Regions from separate parts of the Arthrobacter sp. K41 genome, predicted to be linked through region 2. Evidence: predicted binding sites of a transcription regulator. Region 2 holds the regulator's gene; the other holds the start of a gene.

Region 1 (10,708 bases), on a different contig from region 2:
ATCCTGAATAAAGACATGACCCTCTGCATCTCGCTCTCCGCCCGGCCCAGCAACAACGGGACCCGCTTCCACAACCACCTGTACGGACAGCTGGACCTGAACTGGATCTACAAGGCGTTCGCCCCCACCAACCTGGAACAGGCCATCGCCGGAGTCCGGGGGCTGGGAATCCGCGGTTGCGCCATCTCCATGCCGTACAAAGAGGACGTCATCGCCCTCGTGGACGAGATGGATGCCTCCGCGAAGGCCATCGACTCCGTGAACACCATCGTGAACACCGATGGGCACCTGAAGGCCTACAACACCGACTACACCGCGATTGAACAGTTGCTGGCCACCAACGCCGTTCCCACCAGCTATTCAGTGCTGGTCCAGGGGGCAGGAGGCATGGCCAAGGCCACCGTTGCCGCGCTCCGGGACGCCGCATTCACCAACGTCACAGTCCTCGCGCGGAACGAAACCACCGGCCGGGCGCTCGCCGAACAGTACGGGTTCCAGTGGCGTCCGGCGCTCGACGGCGGGACGGCGGACCTCATCATCAACGTGACACCCCTCGGCATGGCCGGCGGACCCGGAGCGGACACCCTGGCTTTCCCGCCCGAAGCCATCGACGCCGCACAGGTTGTGTTCGACGTGGTTGCCCTCCCTGCCGAAACCCCGTTGATCATTGCGGCCCGCGCCGCCGGAAAGCCGGTGATCACAGGAGCCGAGGTAGCCACGATCCAGGCGCTGGAGCAGTTCGTGCTCTACACCGGCGTCCGGCCGACGGCCGAACAGGTGCGGGCGGCCGAGGAATTCACCCGCGCCCAGTAGCGGCTTTCAGGCGGGTTCCACCACGATGACCACCCGGTCCTCGCCAATGCGGGTCAGGACCAGGGTGGCCGTTTTGGTACCGGCTTTCCTGCCGCCTGCGCTTTTCCCTGTGTTTTTCCCGCCGGGAAGGAGCTGTTTGCGCAGTTCCTCCGGCGTGACGGCGGTGCCGCGCTTCTTGATGTCCAGCACTCCGATGCCCTCCGTTTTCACCCACGCCTTGAGGGCCTTGACGTTGTACGGCATGACCTGGAGGACTTTGTAGGCGCGGGCGAAGGGCGTGTCCACCAGCTGCGGCGCGCAGATGTAGGCGATGTGTTCATCCACCAGGTGGCCGCCGAGCTGCAACGCGACGTCGGCCACCAGTCCCGCGCGGATCACGGCACCGTCGGGCTCGTACAGGTAGCCCTCCACAGGCCCCACCGGGGCGGCGGGACCAGCCCCGAAATCCTCGCCGCTGGTGAGCTCGGCCGCACCTTGGGGACCCAGGACCAGCGCCGCCCGGCGGATGCCGGGGCGCCGGACGGCGTTGAACCACAGCGCCACCTCGGTTACATCGCCGGAGACGGAGACCCACTGCGCCTCGCACTCCGCCGGCACCGAGTCATGGGGCATTCCCGGTCCCATTTTGACGCCGACCGCCCGGCCGGACGCAGCCAGGGACTCAACAAAGGACAGCGGCGGCGAAAAGGCCTCGGGGTCCCAGATGCGCTTGGTCCCGGAAGTGGAAGTGACCCGGCGCGCAGGGTCCAGCCAGACGCCGTCGATCCCTTCCAGCGGAACGGCAGTGGCATCCGCGTGGACCACGGAAGCGTTGGCGAAAGGGATGAGGTTTACGGTTGCGCAGGCGGCGGTGGTCTCGTCCATTTCCACAGCTGTGACCTTGATGTCCATCGACGCCAGTGCCAGGGAGTCAGCGGCCAGGCCGCAGCCGAGGTCCGCCACGTGGCCGATGCCCGCCTCGGCAAACCGCTGCGCATGGCGCGCGGCCACGTTGAGCCTGGTGGCCTGTTCCAGGCCCGCCTGGGTGAACAGCATGCTGCGGGCAAACTCACCGAACTTCGCCTCTGCCTTGGTGCGGAGCCGGGACTGGGTCAGGACCGCGGACACCAGGGCGGGGGAGTGGCCGGCCTTCCGCAATGCTGAGTTCAGCTCGAAGGACTTGTCCTCCTGGTAGGGGCCCAAGGACGCCAAAAGCTCCCAGCCTTCCGGGGTCAGCAAGGGCGCGATCTGGTCCTGGGGAGCTGGAGACATGCCTTCCAGCCTAGTGGAGGAGCGTCCGCCGGGATGCGGATAGTGTTGAAAGCATGGATGAGAGCGCAGGCCCCCGGCAGTCCGAAAAACCAGCCAGGGACAGGGGCCCTGCCAGATTCGCCCGGCCTGCACTGATCGCCGGCTCCCTGGTGGCCGTGGTTTGCATCGGACTCCTGGTGGTCATCTTTTTCCTTGATACGTTCAACGCCACCGTTTACTCAGTGGGCGGCAATGACATTGCCGGCGACACCCAGGAGGCGCGGGACATCCGCGGGCTGTACGACGGCGCCCGGGCCGGCAGCATCGCCGTTCTGGTTTTCGCACTGCTGACGGCCGCTGCCGCGGGCGCTGTTCTTTACCGGGCCCGGAAGTCGGCTGCCGGCGACGGCGAGGGCGGGGAAGACGTCGGCTTTGATGACCTGGGACGTTGAGGCGGCCTGCCGCCTGCACTGGTCAGCAGCACCCCGGAAATAACCAAAACGCCGCCGAGGACCTGCGGAACAGTGATGGGCTGGCCCAGGATCACGGTGATGATGGCGGTGAACACGGCAATGAGGTTCAGGTAGTTGCCGGCGTTGGCCGCTGTGGTGCGCTTGAGGGCGAGGTTCCACAGCAGGTAGGAACCCAGCGAGGGGAACAGGGCGATAAACGCCAGGGACCAGCCCTCTGCAGGGGTTTCGGGGAGGCCGGCGCCCGCCACCACCGCGAAGGGGCTGAGGACAGCGGCCGCCATGGCCACCTGCACCGCCGTGGAGGTGACCGCGGGGATGCTCAGCCGGCGGGCGATGATGGTGTAGAGGCCCCAGACGGTGATGGCACCGACGATCAGGAGCTCGCCCTTGTTGATCGAGAAGGTCAACAGGCGCTGCAGTTCTCCGCCGGTGAGCACCAGCAGGACGCCCAGGAGGCCCAGGCCGATGCCCACCCAGCTCAGCGGGCGGGGCCTGTCCCGAAGCAGGATTACCGCCAGCACCATGATCAGGGCCGGATTCGCAGCCGTGACCAGGGAGGCGTTCAGGGCGGACGTGTTCTGCAGGGCACTGTAGAGCAGCAGCGTGTAGCCGCTCATGCCCAGGGCGCTCAGGAGCAGCAGGACCGGCCAACGGCGCAGGACCGCCCGCCAGTCCGGCCGCTCCACGAAGTGGGCGAGCACCAGCAGCGGCACCGCGGCCAGCACCCAGCGCCAGAACGTCAGCTGCAGCGGCTCCATGGTCCGCATGGCGGCCTGGCCCACCACAAAATTTCCGGCCCAGAAAAGGTTGGCAAGGATGAGGTAAACGGCGGCGCGCACCGCTCAAATCTACACGCAGACAAGTACTCCATGACGAAACGCTGGCACTCGCCTTGACCGAGTGCTAACCCTTACATAGAGTCTTCATTAGCACTCTCCCTAGGAGGGTGCTAACACATGAAGAGCTGCCAGCCAGGCTGCTGCCGGCACCGCGACGACGGTTGCCAGCCAGGGCCGAAAGCTTTCCAGTCCACGAATTTGCTGACGAAAAGGAGAGGTCCGAGTGTCGGTCTCTATTAAGCCTCTTGAGGATCGTATTGTTGTCCGCCCGCTCGAAGCCGAGCAGACCACGGCTTCCGGCCTGGTCATCCCGGACTCCGCGCAGGAGAAGCCCCAGGAAGGCGAAGTTGTTGCAGTAGGCCCCGGCCGCTTCGAAGACGGCAACCGCGTCCCGGTGGACGTAGCAGTCGGTGACGTCGTCATCTACTCCAAGTACGGCGGAACCGAAGTCAAGACCGGCGGCACCGAATACCTCGTGCTGTCCGCCCGCGACGTCCTGGCGATCGTCGTAAAGTAACTCTCCGGATCCCCGTGCCGCTGGTCCTGCATTCTGCTGGCCGGCTGCGCGGGGTTCTGTCTTGAAAGGACAAAACCATGGCAAAGCAGCTTGCGTTTAATGACGCTGCACGCCGGTCTCTTGAAGCCGGTATCGATAAGCTCGCCAACACCGTCAAGGTGACGCTCGGCCCGCGCGGCCGCAACGTCGTCCTGGACAAGAAGTGGGGCGCTCCCACCATCACGAACGACGGCGTCACCATCGCCCGTGAAGTTGAGCTGGACGACCCGTACGAGAACCTTGGCGCACAGCTGGCCAAGGAAGTCGCCACCAAGACCAATGATGTTGCCGGCGACGGCACCACCACGGCAACGGTCCTGGCCCAGGCCCTGGTCAAGGAAGGCCTGCGCAACGTAGCGGCAGGCGCTGCTCCCGGCCAGATCAAGCGCGGCATCGAGGTTTCCGTTGAAGCCGTTGCCGCCCGCCTGCTGGAAAACGCCCGCCCCGTCGAGGGCACCCAGGTGGCCAGCGTTGCAGCAATCTCCGCCCAGAGCGAAGAGGTTGGTGAGCTCCTCGCCGAGGCATTTGGCAAGGTTGGCAAGGATGGTGTGATCACCATCGAGGAGTCCTCCACTACCCAGACCGAACTGGTCCTCACCGAGGGCATGCAGTTCGACAAGGGCTACCTGTCCCCGTACTTCGTCACTGACGCAGAACGCCAGGAAGCTGTCCTCGAGGATGCCCTCATCCTGATCAACCAGGGCAAGATCTCCTCGGTGCAGGAATTCCTGCCGCTGCTGGAAAAGGCGCTGCAGAGCTCCAAGCCGCTGTTCATCATTGCTGAGGACGTCGACGGCGAGGCCCTGTCCACGCTGATCGTCAACCGCATCCGCGGCACCCTCAACGTGGTAGCCGTCAAGGCCCCCGGCTTCGGCGACCGCCGCAAGGCAATGCTGCAGGACATCGCCACCCTTACCGGCGCACAGGTTGTGTCCCCGGAACTGGGCCTGAGCCTGGATACGGTTGGCCTTGAGGTGCTGGGTACCGCCCGCCGCATCACGGTCACCAAGGACAACACCACCATTGTTGACGGCGCAGGTTCGGCCGAAGACGTGGCAGCACGCGTTGCCCAGCTCCGTGCCGAGCTGACCCGCACCGACTCCGACTGGGACAAGGAAAAGCTGCAGGAACGCCTGGCCAAGCTGGCCGGCGGCATCGGTGTCATCAAGGTCGGCGCAGCCACCGAGGTTGAGCTGAAGGAAAAGAAGCACCGCATCGAAGATGCAGTGTCCTCCACCCGCGCTGCCCTCGAAGAAGGCATCGTGGCCGGTGGCGGTTCCGCACTGATCCACGCACTGAAGGCCCTGGACGAGGACCCCGCCGTCAAGGCCCTCGAAGGTGACGCCGCCGCTGCTGTGGGCATTGTCCGCCGCGCCCTGGTCCAGCCGCTGCGCTGGATCGCCCAGAACGCCGGCTTCGACGGCTACGTCATCACCGCCAAGGTTGCCGAACTCGAAACCAACAACGGCTTCAATGCCAAGTCGGGCGAGTACGAAGACCTGATCGCCGCAGGAGTCATTGACCCCGTCAAGGTCACCCGTGCGGCCCTCCGCAACGCAGCCTCCATCGCTGCACTGGTTCTCACCACCGAGACCCTCGTTGTGGAGAAGCCTGCCGAGGAAGACGAGCACGCGGGCCACAGCCACTAGTTCCCACCGTCTTACTGACGGCGGGGCCCAGGCCTGGAAAACCGGCCCAGCGATTGCTGGGCCGGTTTTTCGTCTCCCTACTTCCCGACCCTGTACCGCACGTGCGTGGCGAACGGTGAAGCGACAGGCTTGACAATTTCCAGGTCAACGTCCTGGTCAAAGCCGTCGAACAGACGCTTGCCGGCACCCAGGATTACCGGAGCTGTCGAGAGCACCAACTCGTCCACCCTGCCGGCGGCCAGTGCCTGCCGAATCACGTCCGCGCCGCCGCTTATGGACACGTCCCTGCCGCCGGCCGCCGCGGCAGCCTGCGCCAGGGCGTCGTCAAGTCCGGAGACAAAGGTGAACCCTGACGAGGCCGCCGGCTGGTCCTGGGTGCGGTGGGTCAGGACGAACAGCGGGCCGGGAAACGGGTTGGTCCCTCCCCATGCCCCTGCAGCGTCATACATCCCGCGGCCTACAATGCCGGCCCCAAAACGGGCTGCGAGTTCGTCGTAAAAATCCTTGTCCGGCCCCCGCATGGCGAAGTCATGGCCGCCCTCGTAGGTCCACGGTCCTCCCATCACCCAGTAATGCAGGCGTTCGCCGCCCTTGCCCAAGCCGTACCTCGGTCCGTCCCCAGGGCCGGTGATGAATCCGTCAACCGACGTGGTGATGGCTGCGATGACGCCCAATGGTCCTCCTCAAGGCAGGATGGAAGGCAAGTCGGCCGGCTGCCGCACAGAGCTAGGTGCCGGCCATGTCCCGCGTCTCGACGTCGCCGGCGCGCTCGTACACCAGTGACACTGCCCCCTTCGGGAAGCTGCGCGCCGGCTCTGCCAGGCGGAACGTGGCCGGGACCGTCCCGGCGTCGAACAGCCGTTTGCCCTGGCCGAGGGTTACTGGATAAAGCCAAAAGTGGAGGCGGTCAATCACGTTTGCCGCGAGCAGTGAACGGATAAGCACGCCGCTGCCGAACATGTGCACCTGGCCGTACTCCGCACGGAGCCGGCCCGCGGCCGTGGCATCCTGCAGGACAGTGGTTCCCGCCCAGGCGGGATCAGCCAGCGTGCTGGAGACGACGAACTTGGGCACCTTGTTGAAGGTGGCCCCGATGTCGTCGGATTGGTGCGGCCAGAAGGAGGCGAAGATATCGTAGGTTTTCCGACCCAGCAGCAGTGCATCGATCTTGCTGATCTCGGACTCTATGGTGGCCTCGGCCTCGTCGTCCGACACCGGTGCCTGCCAGCCGCCGAAGGCGAAGCCGCCCGCGGTGTCCTCCTCGCGGCCGCCGGGCGCCTGATAGACGCCGTCAAGGGTGAGGAACAGGTTTGCGACGATGATTCCCACGCGTCCATTGTGAAACTGGACTTCGGCGCTGTCCAGCCTCCGCAGGGGTGCGTGGCAGACTGGTGCCATGCTGCTCGACGAGCTTGTGAAGACCGCGGATACCGTCGCGTCTACCCGCTCCCGGCTCGCGAAGGTGGATGCGCTCGCGGACCTGCTGCGTCGCCTCGAGCCCGCGGAGATCGCGACGGCGGTCGGCCTGCTGGTCGCCAAGCCGCGCCAGGGCAGGGTGGGGGTCGGCTGGCGCGGAATGTCCGCGGCCATGGGGGAGCCGGCCGCCGTGCCGGGCCTGACTGTGGCAGACCTTGACGCTGCGCTGGACCGGTTGCTGGTGGCGGCAGGTGCCGGGTCGGCAGCGGAGCGCGCCGCCACCCTCCGGACGCTGACGGCGGCAGCGACGGAACGCGAGCAGGCCTTCATTTCCGGGGTGCTGCTGGGCGAACTGCGGACCGGCGCGCTGGAGGGGGTGCTGACCGATGCCATTGCCCGCGCCGCAAATCGCTCTCTGGACGCCGTGCGCCGTGCGGCAATGTTGACCGGCGATCTGGGCGGCACCGCCCTGTTGGCCATCACTGGCACGGAAGCGGAGCTCGACGCCGTCGGCCTCGTCGTCGGACGTCCCGTGCAGCCGATGCTCGCATCCACCGCGTCCAGTGCAGCTGCAGCGCTGGAGACCACGGGGGAGGCCTCCGTGGAGTACAAGCTCGACGGCGCCCGCATCCAGGTGCACCGCTCCGGTGACGAGGTGCACATCTACACCCGCACGCTGGCGGAGGTAACCCACAGGCTGCCCGAGGTGGTGGAGGTGGTGCGCGGACTGCCGGTGCGCGATGTGATCCTCGACGGCGAGACCCTCGCCCTTGACGAGGACGGCGGTCCGCGGCCGTTCCAGGAGACCATGTCCCGGTTCGGTGCTGATGCGGCGCGCAGCATGTTGCTGCATCCCTGGTTTTTCGATGTACTGCACATGGACGGCCGCGACCTGCTGGATGAGCCGCTGGTGACGCGCATCGGCGTGCTCGACCGCATCGCCCCCGGGCACCGCATCCCGGGCGAGGTCACGGCGGATGCGGCTACAGCTGAAAGGGTGTCCCGGGACGCGCTGGCCGCGGGCCATGAAGGTGTGGTGGTTAAGGCCGTCGGCTCCACCTACGCGGCCGGCCGCCGTGGCTCGAACTGGGTCAAGGTCAAACCGGTGCTCACCTATGACCTGGTGGTCCTCGCCTGCGAGTGGGGGTCAGGACGGCGCACGGGGCTGTTGTCGAACCTGCATCTCGGAGCGCTCGACCCCACCGGTGAGTTCGGTGAACCCGGCAGCTACGTGATGGTGGGTAAAACCTTCAAAGGCCTCACGGATGCCCTGCTCCGCTGGCAGACTGAGAGGTTCCAGGAGCTCGAGGTACGGCGGACGGCGGGCACTGTCTGGATGGAGCCGGTCACCGTGGTGGAGATCGCCATCGATGGAGTACAGCAATCCCCGCGCTACCCCGGCGGAATCGCGCTGCGCTTCGCCCGTGTGAAGCGCTACCGGGACGATAAGACAGCTGCGGAAGCGGACACCATCCAGACCCTGCGCGGGCTGCTGCGTTCGTAGGTTGTGCCGGTTCTCCAGTGGGCGTACGGTGACGCTTAAGTACCGGCGCCGCCTGCGTGGCGCCGGGTAAGAAACGCGACTGCGGCACGTCGGCTGGGTGGGTACCGGAAGGAGGCCACGGTGCCGGCTGGGACAGGAATTGATGCGGGCCGGTCACCTGAAGGAACAACAGCGGAACTTCGTCATCCTGGATGCGAATCCGCGCACCGGCGACGCCTGGCGGCAGCGCTGGGACTCACTGCGGGTGTTCACCCCCGCGAAATACGACGGACTGCCCGGCGAACCCTTCCCTGCCGATCCCCTGTCCTTTCCCACGAAGGATGAGATGGCCGCCTACCTGGAAGGTTACGCCGCCAGGAACAGCCTGCCTGTGCTCCACGGCACCCGCGTGGAGCGGCTGTGGAAGGAAGGGAACCTGTTCATCGCGGCAGCCAACGGCAGCCGCTGGGTGGCCCGGAACGCCGTCGTCGCCAGTGGGGCAGAACAAGTCCCCAAGGTTCCCGGCTTTGCGCAGCAATTGGCACCTTCCACAGTCCAATTCCATTCCAGCGCCTACCGGAATCCCTCCCAACTGCAGGAGGGGCCGGTCCTGGTGGTGGGGCTGGGGAACTCCGGAGCCGAAATCGCCCTGGAGGTAAGCCGGACGCATCCCACGTTCGTCGCTGGAAAGCCCGGCGGGCAGATTCCGGTAAAGCATGGCCGGGCAGCGGCACGGTACTTCCTGCCCTTGGTGCGCTTCCTGGGGCTGCACGTGCTCACGCTGGATTCGCCTGTCGGACGCAAGGCAGCGCCCAGCTTCAAGGCACACGCCGCGCCCCTGATCAGGACCAAAACCAAGGACCTGGCCGCTGCAGGAGTGCAGCTGATGCCGCGGGTGGCCGCGGTGCAGGACGGAAAGCCCGTCCTGTCCGACGGAACAGCACTCAGCGTAGCCAACGTGATCTGGTGCACCGGGTTCCGCCCGGACTTCAGCTGGATCGACCCGGACCTGCTCGACGCCGGATCGATGCCGCGGCAGCACCGCGGCGTTGCGCTTGATATCCCCGGGCTGTTCTTCCTGGGACAGGAATTTCAGTACGCCGCGGCATCCGCCACCCTTCCCGGGACCAGCCGCGACGCCCGCTACCTTGCGGGCAAAATCCCTGCGTTGGGTAAGATTGATGTTTTGCCTATGCGCGTGTGAGGTCTTTTTGTGTCGATAGCGGGAACAGATGCTGCAGCCGGCACGCCTCCAGGTGCCGCTGCCAAGGGCCGGAAACCGGCTTTCCGGCCCGAGGTGCAGGGGCTCCGCGCCCTCGCCGTCCTGATGGTGGTTGTTTACCACGTGTGGCTGGGCAGGGTTTCCGGCGGCGTGGACATCTTCCTGCTGATCTCGGCGTTCCTGCTCACGCTTTCCTTCGTCCGGAAAGCCGAAGCAGGGCGGCCGTTCGGGCTCCTGGCGCACTGGCTGCACCTGTTCAAACGGATGCTTCCAGCGGCCGTGGTGGTGATCCTCGGTGTTCTGGCCGGGACCTGGCTGATCCTTCCGCAGAGCCGCTGGCCGCAGGTGCTGGACCAGGCGTGGGCGTCGCTGCTCTACACCCAGAACTGGCTGCTCGCAGACACAGCAGTTGACTATTACGCCCAGGACCACGCCGGCGCCAGCCCGCTGCAGCACTTCTGGTCGTTGTCCATCCAGGGGCAGGTGTTTATCCTGTGGCCTTTGATCTTCGCCGGCAGCGCAGCGCTGCTGGTGCTGCTGCACCGTGTCCCGGCACTCAGCAGCGTGAACTACCGGGGACTGCTGGCGCTGGTCTTTGGCGCCGTCTTCGCTGTCTCGCTGGCCTACTCCATGGAGCAAACCGCCACCAACCAGGCGTATGCCTACTTCGACACCAGGGCACGGCTCTGGGAGTTCGCGCTGGGTTCCCTCCTGGCCCTGGCGCTGCCCTACCTCAAACCTGCCCGGGCACTGCGTGTGGTCCTTGGCTGGGCGGGACTGGCAGCGATGATTTCCTGCGGCCTGCTGCTGACCGTGGACCGGCAGTTCCCCGGATATGTCGCGCTGTGGCCCACCCTTGCCGCGGCCGCGATTATCATCGCCGGGCACACCGGCAGCCGCTACGGTGTGGACCAATTCCTGGGCAGCAGACCCCTGGTGGCGCTCGGTGACAATTCGTACGCCCTGTACCTCTGGCATTGGCCCGTGCTGGTGCTCGCGCTCGCGGCAACCGGCGTGGAGGCACCCA
Region 2 (10,355 bases):
CCCACGAACTCCTGGAGATCGGGGTGAGCTCCCCGGAACCAACCCCGTCGAAGGGTCTGGGCGTCGGCGAAGTGGGCTACCTCATCACCGGCGTAAAGGATGTCCGCCTGTCCAAGGTGGGCGACACCGTCACCAACCTTGCGAAGCCGGCTGCCGATTCGCTCCCCGGCTACGCCGATGCCAAGCCCATGGTCTTCTCCGGCCTGTATCCGCTGGACGGCACGGACTACCCGGTGCTGCGCGACGCACTCGAGAAGCTGATGCTTAACGATGCCGCCCTGGTATACGAGCCGGAAACCTCCGCAGCCCTGGGCTTCGGCTTCCGCGTGGGTTTCCTTGGACTGCTCCACCTTGAAATCACGCGCGAGCGGCTCGAACGCGAGTACAACCTGGACCTTATCTCCACCGCTCCGAACGTGGAATATGAGGTAACGCTGGAGGACAAAAAGGTTATCCACGTTACCAACCCCAGCGAATACCCCTCGGGCAAGATCTCCGAAGTCCGCGAGCCAATGGTGTCCGCCACCATCCTGGCGCCGAACGAGTTCGTCGGCGCCATCATGGAGCTGTGCCAGAGCCGGCGCGGCGTGATGGGCGGCATGGACTACCTGTCCGAGGACAGGGTTGAGATCCGGTACCGGCTGCCGCTGGCCGAGATCGTGTTCGACTTCTTCGACATCCTCAAGTCCAAGACCCGGGGCTATGGTTCGCTTGACTGGAAGGCCGACGGTGACCAGGTGGCCGACCTCGTGAAGGTGGACATCATGCTCCAGGGCGAGCAGGTGGATGCCTTCTCCGCCATCACACACCGCGACAAGGCGTACGCCTACGGCGTCATGATGACCACCAAGCTGCGCGAACTCATTCCGCGCCAGCAGTTTGAGGTGCCCATCCAGGCCGCCATCGGCTCAAGGATCATCGCGCGCGAAAGCATCCGCGCTATCCGCAAGGACGTGCTGGCCAAGTGCTACGGCGGTGACATCTCGCGCAAGCGCAAACTGCTGGAAAAGCAGAAAGAAGGCAAGAAGCGCATGAAGATGGTGGGCCGGGTCGAGGTCCCCCAGGAAGCATTCATCGCCGCGCTGACCACCGACGAGTCCAAGGACAAGGCCAAAAAGTAGTGAACACCGCGTCCGGCAACACCGGAGGCCCCTGCAATGCCTAGCACCCTTCCCCTCGGCGACCCCGCGCCGTCGGACGGCCTGCTGCCTGCCCAGGCAGCGGACGGTTCGGCGGAGCGGGCGTTCGGCCTGTACGTGCACATCCCGTTCTGCGCTGTGCGCTGCGGATACTGCGACTTCAACACCTATACCGCCACGGAACTCGGCGGCGGCGCCTCCCAGGATTCGTATGCGGGCACGGCCGCCTCTGAGGTGTCGATGGCGGCCCGGGTACTGGCCCAATCCGGCCTGCCTCCCAGGAAGCTGAGCACGGTGTTCTTCGGAGGGGGCACGCCCACCCTGCTCCCCGCAGAGGATCTTGCCCTGATCCTCCGCCGCGCCATAGACCACTGGGGAATTGAAAACGGCGCCGAGGTCACCACGGAGGCGAACCCCGATTCGGTCACGCCGGAATCCCTCGCCATCCTCAAGGAGGCCGGCTTCACCCGGATCTCCTTCGGCATGCAGTCCGCCGTTCCGCACGTCCTCAAGGTGCTGGACCGCACGCACTCGCCCGCCAGGGTCCCGCAGGTGGTCCAGTGGGCCCGCGAGGCCGGGCTCGCCGTCAGCCTGGACCTGATCTACGGAACGCCGGGGGAGTCGCTGGCGGACTGGAGGTGCTCCCTGGAGACAGCACTGTCCTACGGGCCCGACCACATCAGCGCCTACGCGCTGATCGTGGAGGACGGCACCAAGCTCGCTGCCCAAATCCGCCGCGGTGAGGTACCGGGAATCGACGACGACGACCACGCCGACAAGTATGAGCTCGCCGACCAGCTGATCACCGAAGCCGGCCTCGGCTGGTACGAGGTCAGCAACTGGGCCCGCACCCCGGAGCAGGCCTGCCGGCACAACCTGGCCTACTGGCGCGGTGATGACTGGTGGGGGATCGGACCCGGCGCGCATTCGCACGTGGGCGGAGTCCGCTGGTGGAACGTCAAGCATCCCGCCGCGTATGCAGGCCGTCTGGCGCAGGGTCTTTCGCCTGCCGCCGGCAGGGAAACGCTTGACCCGGAAACGCGGAACGTGGAACGGGTGATGCTCGAGGCCCGCCTGCAGGCCGGCCTGGAGGTTTCTGCCCTCGGTGCCGAAGGCCGCCACCAGGTCGCGGGCCTGATCGCCGACGGCCTGGTGGAGCCGGCCGCAGCCTTCCGGGGACGCCTCGTCCTCACCCTCAAGGGCAGGCTGCTGGCCGACGCGGTGGTCCGCCGCGTACTGCCTGACTGATGCGCGGCCTCCCGCAGTCCGGGGGTTAAGCCTATGATGTGCACAGCAACGAAGAGTCTGGGGGAGGACGTGGGAAGCAAGAGGGCAATTTTGCTCGTGCCCGACCGGGAGGAATGGGAAAGTCAGTTCAGACGGTACGCGCAAAGGCGTAAGCGCGTGGGGGCCTGGATAGGGATTGCGTTCGGTGGACCGCTTTTGGCAGGATCTCTCTACTTAACCGGGCTGCTCTACCCTCTGCTCCGGGGAGACATCGCGGCCGGCCACCCCAGCTACGACTCCTACAGGACTGCAGCGGCCACCGCACTCCTCGTTGTTGTTGCGGCTTTAGTGCTTTACGCGGGGTCCAGCATCATGTTCAGCCGCTGGCTCAGGAAAACCCACGTACTTCTGGGCTTCAACCCCGATGGTTCCTTCGCGGAAGTCCGCTGTGCCCTCACTCCCGACAGTACGAATTCCTAATCCGCAGGACGGCCGCCCAGGGACGTGATGGTACGGGTGGAACTGTCCCAAAGACGGGCCTCGACGCACTGACCCTCAGTCCTGGCCGCCAGGGCATCCAGGGCTGCCCCGAGCCGGTGCCCGGGGATCCTGCGGGCAAGGGTGACGTGCGGCGTCCAGGCATTCGGAAGGGTGTTTTCGTAGGCGCCGGTACACCGCTGATGCAGCCGGGCGTGAAGTTGGAGTAGATCCGCCGCCGGCACAACCAAGCGCGCCAGAACGTATTTGCCGGCCCCGGCAGGAAAGACCACCAGGCCTGAAAACCTGATACTGAACGGCAGCCCGCTCCACAGGTCATGGATGTCCCGCCCAACATCGAGCAGGTTGCCTGCGGCCAGTGTGATGTGTGGCCTGTTGCTGGGGGAGGTGTGCGAGGCGAGGCTCGGCAGGCCGGCTTCCGAGAGCGTGGCCCAATCAGTCCTGATGGAAGAATCCGTGGATTCCCCGAAGGTCAACTCGACGCTGCGCATTTCCCCATCATGCCTGACGGACGCAGATGCTATGGCTTTTACTCTGGCCCAGAGCCCGGTTGCGTTATTTGATCCAGCGCAGGTTGTACGGGTAGCGGTGCGGCTGGCCGCGGTTGACATGGATTCCGGCAGCCACCGAAAAGCAGGTCAGACCAATCCAGATCAGGGTGGCGATAACGGCGAAAATGTTGCCGATCACCGGCACGAAGACCAGGATGTTGGCAACCACTGCGGCGATGGTGGGCGGCAGGCTGAAGTTCAGCGCCTCCTTTGACTCCTGCGCAGTGAACGGACCACGGTCACGGAAGATCAGGTAGATCAGGAGCGAAGGAACGCAGCCCAAGATGCCGCCGAAGTGGGCCAGCGTGGCCCACTGGCGGTCTTCGCTGGCTGTCAGGGGCAGGGCATTCGCCGGAACGCCGTGGTACTCCGAACGGGCCTGGCCCACCGGGCTGTCCCTGTGATCGCGTGCATTTTCTGCCACAGTCTGTTCCTTCTGGAGTGCAATGGTGCTGACTAAGAATGCCATGCCTGCTGGCGGTCCTGCGGTCGGCAGGCACCGCAGTACCAAGAATACTGGGTGCAACGCCGATGCCCGACCCTATCCGCCTTCCGGCAGCGCGACAGCCCGGCCCGCGGCGGGCTCAGGGGACGGTGAGGAAATCGATGACTTCCTCCACCCTCCCCAGCAGCGACGCCTCCAGATCGGCGTAGCTGCGGACGGCGCCCAGCAGCTTCTGCCACCCGAGGCCGATGTCCTCTTTGGTCTCGTGAGGCCAGCCGAAGGCGGACAGGATGCCGGTTTTCCAGTCCTGCCCGCGCGGCACCACCGGCCATTTCTCGATTCCCAGCACAGCCGGGCGGATTGCCTGCCACACGTCAACGTAGGGGTGCCCCACAATCAGCACATTGCCTGCAGCGCCGGGAGAGGACATCACGGATTCGGCAATGCGCGACTCCTTTGAGTCGGGCACCAGGTGGTCCACGAGCACCCCCAGGCGCCTGGCCGGGCCCGGCTTAAAATCGGCCACAGCGGCAGCGAGGTCATCAATGCCGTGGAGGGGTTCGACGACGATGCCCTCCACCCGAAGGTCATCGCCCCATACCTTCTCGACGAGCTCGGCGTCGTGCTTTCCCTCCACCCAGATGCGGCTCGCCTTGGCAACCTGGGCCCGCTGCCCAGCCACCCGGACAGAACCCGACGCCGTCCTGCCGGCCGCGGCCCCGGAGCCCGCGGCCGGCCGCGGGGACGGGGGCATCAGCCGGATTGCCTGCCCTTCAAGGAGGAACCCGAAACCCAGCCGGAAGGACCGGGACTTGCCGCGGCGGTCCTCCAGGGCCACCACATGCATTCCACCCGATTTCTCTACCCGGGTCACCGCGCCCACCCAGCCGGACTGGACATCCTCCAGCACCATGCCCCGCTCCACGGGTACTTCCGGCAGTTGCGTCCGGGCAGGTGCGGACAGGTCCTGGGCTCCCCAGTTCTGGTAATGCATGGAATCACTCCGCTTCGTGCTGGATGGTGGCCCGGAATTTCGCCCGGAGCGGTACCAATGCTAACAACGGGGCGAGTCATATTAGACTGTTAGCACTTGGGCATGTCGAGTGCTAACCCCTGGAGAGATACGGTGCGGGCAGAACGACTGCCCTGAACCTGGATGGAGGTGGAGTGTGAGCGAGCCGCGCAAACTGGAAGTATTGCGGGCCATAGTGGAGGACTACGTCCACTCCCGTGAGCCCGTCGGGTCCAAGGCCCTGGTGGAGCGGCACCATCTCGGTGTCTCCAGCGCAACCATCCGCAACGACATGGCAGCGCTTGAGGACGAAGGACTGATCACCGCACCGCACACCAGCGCAGGCCGTATCCCCACCGACAAGGGCTACCGGCTCTTCGTCGACCAGATTTCCGCAGTAAAGCCTTTGTCCCAGGCTGAGCGGCGTGCCATCCAGTCACTGCTCGAAGGCGCGGACGACCTTGACGACGTGCTGGAACGCACCGTCCGGCTCCTGTCCCAGCTGACAAACCAGGTGGCGGTGGTCCAGTACCCACACCTCAACCGGGCACTGGTCCGCCACATCGAATTCGTTCTCCTTGCCCCGCGGAAGGTGCTGGTGGTACTGATCGCCGACAGCGGCAAGGTTGAACAGCGGGTCATCGACGTCGGGCAGGACCTCGCGGATGATGCCATCGCTGCTTTGCGCGGCCGCTTCCTCGGATCGCTCGCCGGAACTCCCCTGGCGCAGCTCGGACAGTCCCTGCCCGCAGTGGTGTCCGGGGCTGCCCCCGGTCAACGCCAGGCAGCCCAGGCACTTGCGCACGGGCTGGAGGCCCTGGCCCACAGCAGCCGCGAAGACCGGATGGTGATGGCCGGCACAGCAAACCTTGCGCGGTCCAACGTTGATTTTCCGCTAAGCATCGGACCTGTGCTGGAGGCGCTCGAGGAGCAGGTGGTGATGCTGCGCCTGCTGAGCGAGATGGCGCAGGACCACCGCGGAGTTGCCGTGAGCATCGGGCGTGAAAACCCCTACGATGGCCTGGCGGAGGCATCCGTCGTGGCCACGGGCTACGGCCCGGACAGTGTCGCCAAAATCGGCGTGCTGGGTCCCACCAGGATGGATTACCCCACCACCATGGCGGCAGTGAGGGCTGTGGCCCGTTACCTGTCACGGATCCTGGGACCCTGACCGCAGTACAGCGCCCCTGGGCGCACAGCAGTGTATGCAGCACGACTGCAGGCAGAACAACAAGGAAGAGATACAAACTTTGAGCAGCCACTACGAAGTCCTTGGAGTCGCACCGGATGCCACCGGGGAAGAGATCAAGAAGGCCTACCGCAAGCTGGCCCGAACCCTTCACCCGGATGTGAATCCCGGTGAAGATGTTGCGGACCGCTTTAAGGCAGTAACCCACGCCTACGAGGTTCTCTCGGATCCCCAGAAGCGCCGGGTCTACGACACCACCGGCAACGAGAACGGCACGGACAACGGATTCGGCGGCGGGGCCTACGCCGGCCAGGGCTTCGCTTTCCAGGACATCTTCGACACCTTCTTCGGCGCAGGTGGCACCACGGGCCCCGCCTCAAGGGTCCGGCGCGGGCAGGATGCGCTCATCAGCGTCAGGATCGAGCTCCGCGACGCCGTATTTGGGGTCAACAAGAAGCTCGAAGTGGACACGGCAGTACTCTGCCCCACCTGTGAGGGCTCCTGCTGCCGGCCCGGAACCCATCCTGAGCGCTGCGATATTTGCGGCGGCAGCGGCCAGGTCCAGAGGGCTGTCCGCTCAATCCTGGGCCAGGTCATGACCGCCGCGCCCTGCGGCACCTGCGAAGGTTTTGGAACTGTTATCAAGGACCCCTGCAACGAGTGCAGCGGGCAGGGCCGGATCCGCAGCCGCCGTTCCCTGACCATCAAGGTTCCTGCCGGCGTCGCCACAGGGACACGCATCCAGCTGTCCGGCCAGGGCGAAGCCGGTCCCGCCGGCGGTCCCGCCGGCGACCTGTACGTGGAAATCCGCGTCAACAACGATGCCACCTATGTCCGGGAAGGCGACGACCTGCACGCCACCCTGAACATTCCCATGACGGCGGCTGCCCTGGGCACCGACGTAACCCTGGAAACCTTCGACGGGCCCCAGGAGATCGACGTGAAGGCCGGCACCCAGTCCGGCGAAATCATCACCCTGCGCGGACTGGGCGTCACCCATCTGCGCGGGTACGGCCGCGGCGACCTGAAGGTCCATCTCCAGGTGGAGACTCCCGCCAAGCTCGATGCGCAGCAGGAGGACCTGCTGCGGCAGTTGGCCAAACTTCGCGGCGAGCAGATCACCGATGGCAAACTTGCTGCCGGCGGCGGCATGTTCGCCAAGCTCCGGGACCGGCTCGGTAACCTGTAGCGGTGAGCAACCCCGTCTTTTTCACCGCGCCCGGGTCACTGGACCGGATGGTGCCGGCAGGGACTTTTGTCCTGGAAGGACCCGAGGCGCGGCACGCGGTCACCGTTAAGCGGCTGGCACCGGGTGAGCCGGTGGACATTGTGGACGGCGCCGGGACCCGGATGAGCGGCAAGGTCACAGCTGCTTCGCCTTCCATGCTCGAAGTGGCTTGTGACTCAGTGGTTGTTGAGCACCGGCCGGACATCCGGCTGGTGCTGGTCCAGGCGTTGGCCAAGGGCGACCGGGATGAGCTTGCCATTGAAACGGCCACCGAACTTGGCATCGACGCCGTCGTCCCCTGGCAGTCCGAGCGGTCCATCGTGCGCTGGAAAGGCGACCGTGCGGCCAAGGCGCACGCCAAGTGGCAGTCGGTTGTTTCCGCCGCCGCGAAACAGGCACGCCGCGCCTGGATCCCCGAGGTGCGGGCTGCCGTCGACACTGCCGGCCTTGCCAACGCCGTGGAGCAAGCGGGCCTTGCCGTTATCCTGCACGAAGATGCCGTGCGCCCCTTCCGGGCAGTCCTGGCGACGTGGCTCGAAACCGGGGCCGCGGACGGGGTGCGGGAAGTACTCCTGATCGTGGGGCCGGAGGGCGGCATCAGCCAGCGGGAAGTGACGAGGCTGTGCGGCCGGGGCGCCGTCACGGCTCTCCTGGGGCACCATGTGCTGCGTTCGTCAACTGCCGGACCCGCCGCCGTCGTCCTTGCCAGCGACGTCCTGGGCCGCTGGGCCGCGCCGGCTCTCTGAGCCGGGAACAACAGCAGGGCTAACGGACCTTGAAGCTCCGGGTGTCTTCGCTGCCGTCCTCTTGGCCTTCCGGGCTGGAGGTCTGGGCCACGCGCAACTCGAAGTCCCCCTCCGGCAGGTTAAGGGCCAGGGTGAATACGCCTGCCTGTGCCGGGTCCGCAGCTGCTGTTGTCTCACCGGTCAGGAAGGGGGTCTTGTTTCCATTATTTTCGGACCGCAGGATCTGCCAGCGCAGCTTGCCCCCCGGAACTGTGCTCCGGCCAGTGATCTTGACACTGCCGTTCGCCATCTCCACGTTCTCCTGGGGGTCGATGACCCACACGGGAGCCACCAGCCCCGCCGTCCGGGCCATCGGCGAGCCCAGCTGCACATGGTTAAAGGCGACGTAGTCGGTGTGGCCATCCACAAGAATCCGGACGCGGATCTGCTGCCCGGAATCAATTAACCCCGAACTCGCCGCCGCCGCGGTCGCGGTATAAACCAGCTGCTGAACCGCCCGGGCTGCCATATCGGCGTCAAGATTGCTGTTAAAGGCATCCTCCGACACATCCACGGTGATGACGTCCTTGCCGGAGATCGACGTAGCAAGCTCGCGGGGATTCTGCCACGGCGTAAAGAAGTCGGGATCCAGCGGTTTTTCGGACATCATGGCGCGGAGGGCGGCCGTCACCGGATTCTCCTGACCGGGAACCTCCCGGAATTCCCGATAGAGGAAGACGCTGCTGTTGCTGCGGCCGATCCAGTAGACGGGTGCTTTGTTGGAGGACTGTGTAGTCTCCAGGGGAGCGCTGGTGGATGGGGCACTGGATGTGGTTCCCGGGCTGGAGGACAGGAGGCCGGTGGGCGCTGGCCCCGGTTCGGCGATGCAGCCCGTCAGGGCAGGGACCACGAGCAGGAGACCGGCGAAGACCGTTGAACGGGCGCCGCTGAAGAGGTCACGGGCGCGGCGGGGCGCTGCGGTTTCCGGCACCTTGATTGCCCTGTCCTTTCCTGGTCGGATAGGCCGATCCCCGGTCGGCCATGGTGTTCCAGCAGCGGGCTGGATTTCCAGCATTGCACAGCCCCGGGGAGCAGATGCGCCGGGATGCGCCGGGCCGGCCAACTGCAACGGGAACGATATGAGGCCGATATGAAGTTGATACCTAATAACGGGAACAAGTGCTGTGCCCGTTCCGGAAAGCACCGGAAGCCCGGATGCGGTATGGGGCCAGGAGTGCCTGCTGGCGTAGGATGGAAGGTACTGCTGGAGGCAACGGCAACATCCGCCGCATACCAGCTGACAGCTACTGTTTCGACATCGAGGGGATCACAGGCCTGCGGGCCAGCACTATGACTGAATCAGCTAACGGAAAGCGCAGGCTTGTCACCGGCGAGGGCGCAGCGGGCGAATTTCCCCACACACTTCCCGGCGTCCGTACCGAAGTGGTCCTCTTCGACAATTCCGACCAGATGGTTCAATCGCTGGGCAGCCACGACGAGGCGCTGCGGTTCATCGAGGAGCAGTTCCCCGACGTCAATTTCCACGTCAGGGGAAACGAGCTCTCCATCAGCGGCCCGGCGGCGGATGTCCCGCGGATCATGCGGCTCCTGCACGAGGTCCGCGGACTCGTTGCCCGCGGTACTGTCATCAGCCCGGCCGTGCTGCAGCAGCTCGTCGCACTCCTGCGCACGCAGTCCATGCAGAACCCTGTGGATGTGCTGACCCACGACATCCTGTCCAGCCGCGGAAAGACCATCCGGCCGAAGACGCTGAACCAGAAGAACTACGTTGACGCCATCGACGCCAATACTGTCATCTTCGGAATCGGCCCCGCCGGAACGGGCAAGACCTACCTGGCCATGGCCAAAGCGGTGCAGGCACTGCAGCAGAAGGAAGTCAGCCGGATCATCCTGACCCGCCCGGCAGTCGAGGCGGGGGAGCGGCTTGGGTTCCTTCCCGGTACCTTGAGCGACAAGATCGATCCCTACCTGCGCCCGCTGTACGACGCCCTGCACGACATGATGGATCCGGAATCCATACCGCGGCTCATGGCAGCAGGCACCATCGAAGTGGCGCCGCTGGCCTATATGCGCGGCCGCACCCTCAACGATGCCTTCATCATCCTGGACGAGGCGCAGAACACCACGCCCGAGCAGATGAAGATGTTCCTCACCAGGCTTGGCTTCGGCTCCAAGATGGTGGTCACCGGCGACGTTACGCAGGTGGACCTGCCCTTCGGTACCCGGTCCGGGCTGCGCATCGTCGAAGAGATCCTGCAGGGCATCGAAGATGTGAACTTTTCGGTCCTGGACGCGGCCGACGTCGTCCGGCACCGCCTGG

What was found. The regulator HrcA, encoded in region 2, represses chaperone genes, less so after heat shock. The targets are predictions, from matches to a motif close to TTNGCACTCGNNNNNNNCGAGTGCNAA.
Region 1: groES (co-chaperone GroES) is a predicted target of HrcA. The motif match lies at 3,397-3,423, and genes of this name have one in related genera.

Annotation. Positions count from the first base shown of each region.
Region 1 is NZ_JBNHEW010000005.1:202,007-212,714, reverse strand. It holds gene AC5RTE_RS13545 (shikimate 5-dehydrogenase) at 1-813, shown strand, start outside; gene AC5RTE_RS13540 (THUMP-like domain-containing protein) at 820-2,064, opposite strand; gene AC5RTE_RS13535 (hypothetical protein) at 2,118-2,495, shown strand; gene AC5RTE_RS13530 (DMT family transporter) at 2,420-3,355, opposite strand; gene groES (co-chaperone GroES) at 3,579-3,872, shown strand; gene groL (chaperonin GroEL) at 3,950-5,560, shown strand; gene AC5RTE_RS13515 (dihydrofolate reductase family protein) at 5,638-6,234, opposite strand; gene AC5RTE_RS13510 (dihydrofolate reductase family protein) at 6,287-6,889, opposite strand; gene AC5RTE_RS13505 (ATP-dependent DNA ligase) at 6,957-8,480, shown strand; gene AC5RTE_RS13500 (flavin-containing monooxygenase) at 8,623-9,663, shown strand; gene AC5RTE_RS13495 (acyltransferase family protein) at 9,673-10,708, shown strand, end outside.
Region 2 is NZ_JBNHEW010000001.1:447,438-457,792, reverse strand. It holds gene lepA (translation elongation factor 4) at 1-1,121, shown strand, start outside; gene hemW (radical SAM family heme chaperone HemW) at 1,158-2,387, shown strand; gene AC5RTE_RS02135 (hypothetical protein) at 2,544-2,846, shown strand; gene AC5RTE_RS02130 (2'-5' RNA ligase family protein) at 2,843-3,355, opposite strand; gene AC5RTE_RS02125 (DUF4870 domain-containing protein) at 3,420-3,839, opposite strand; gene AC5RTE_RS02120 (DUF3097 domain-containing protein) at 4,000-4,854, opposite strand; gene hrcA (heat-inducible transcriptional repressor HrcA) at 5,030-6,043, shown strand; gene dnaJ (molecular chaperone DnaJ) at 6,123-7,250, shown strand; gene AC5RTE_RS02105 (16S rRNA (uracil(1498)-N(3))-methyltransferase) at 7,253-8,035, shown strand; gene AC5RTE_RS02100 (GerMN domain-containing protein) at 8,055-9,005, opposite strand; gene AC5RTE_RS02095 (PhoH family protein) at 9,365-10,355, shown strand, end outside.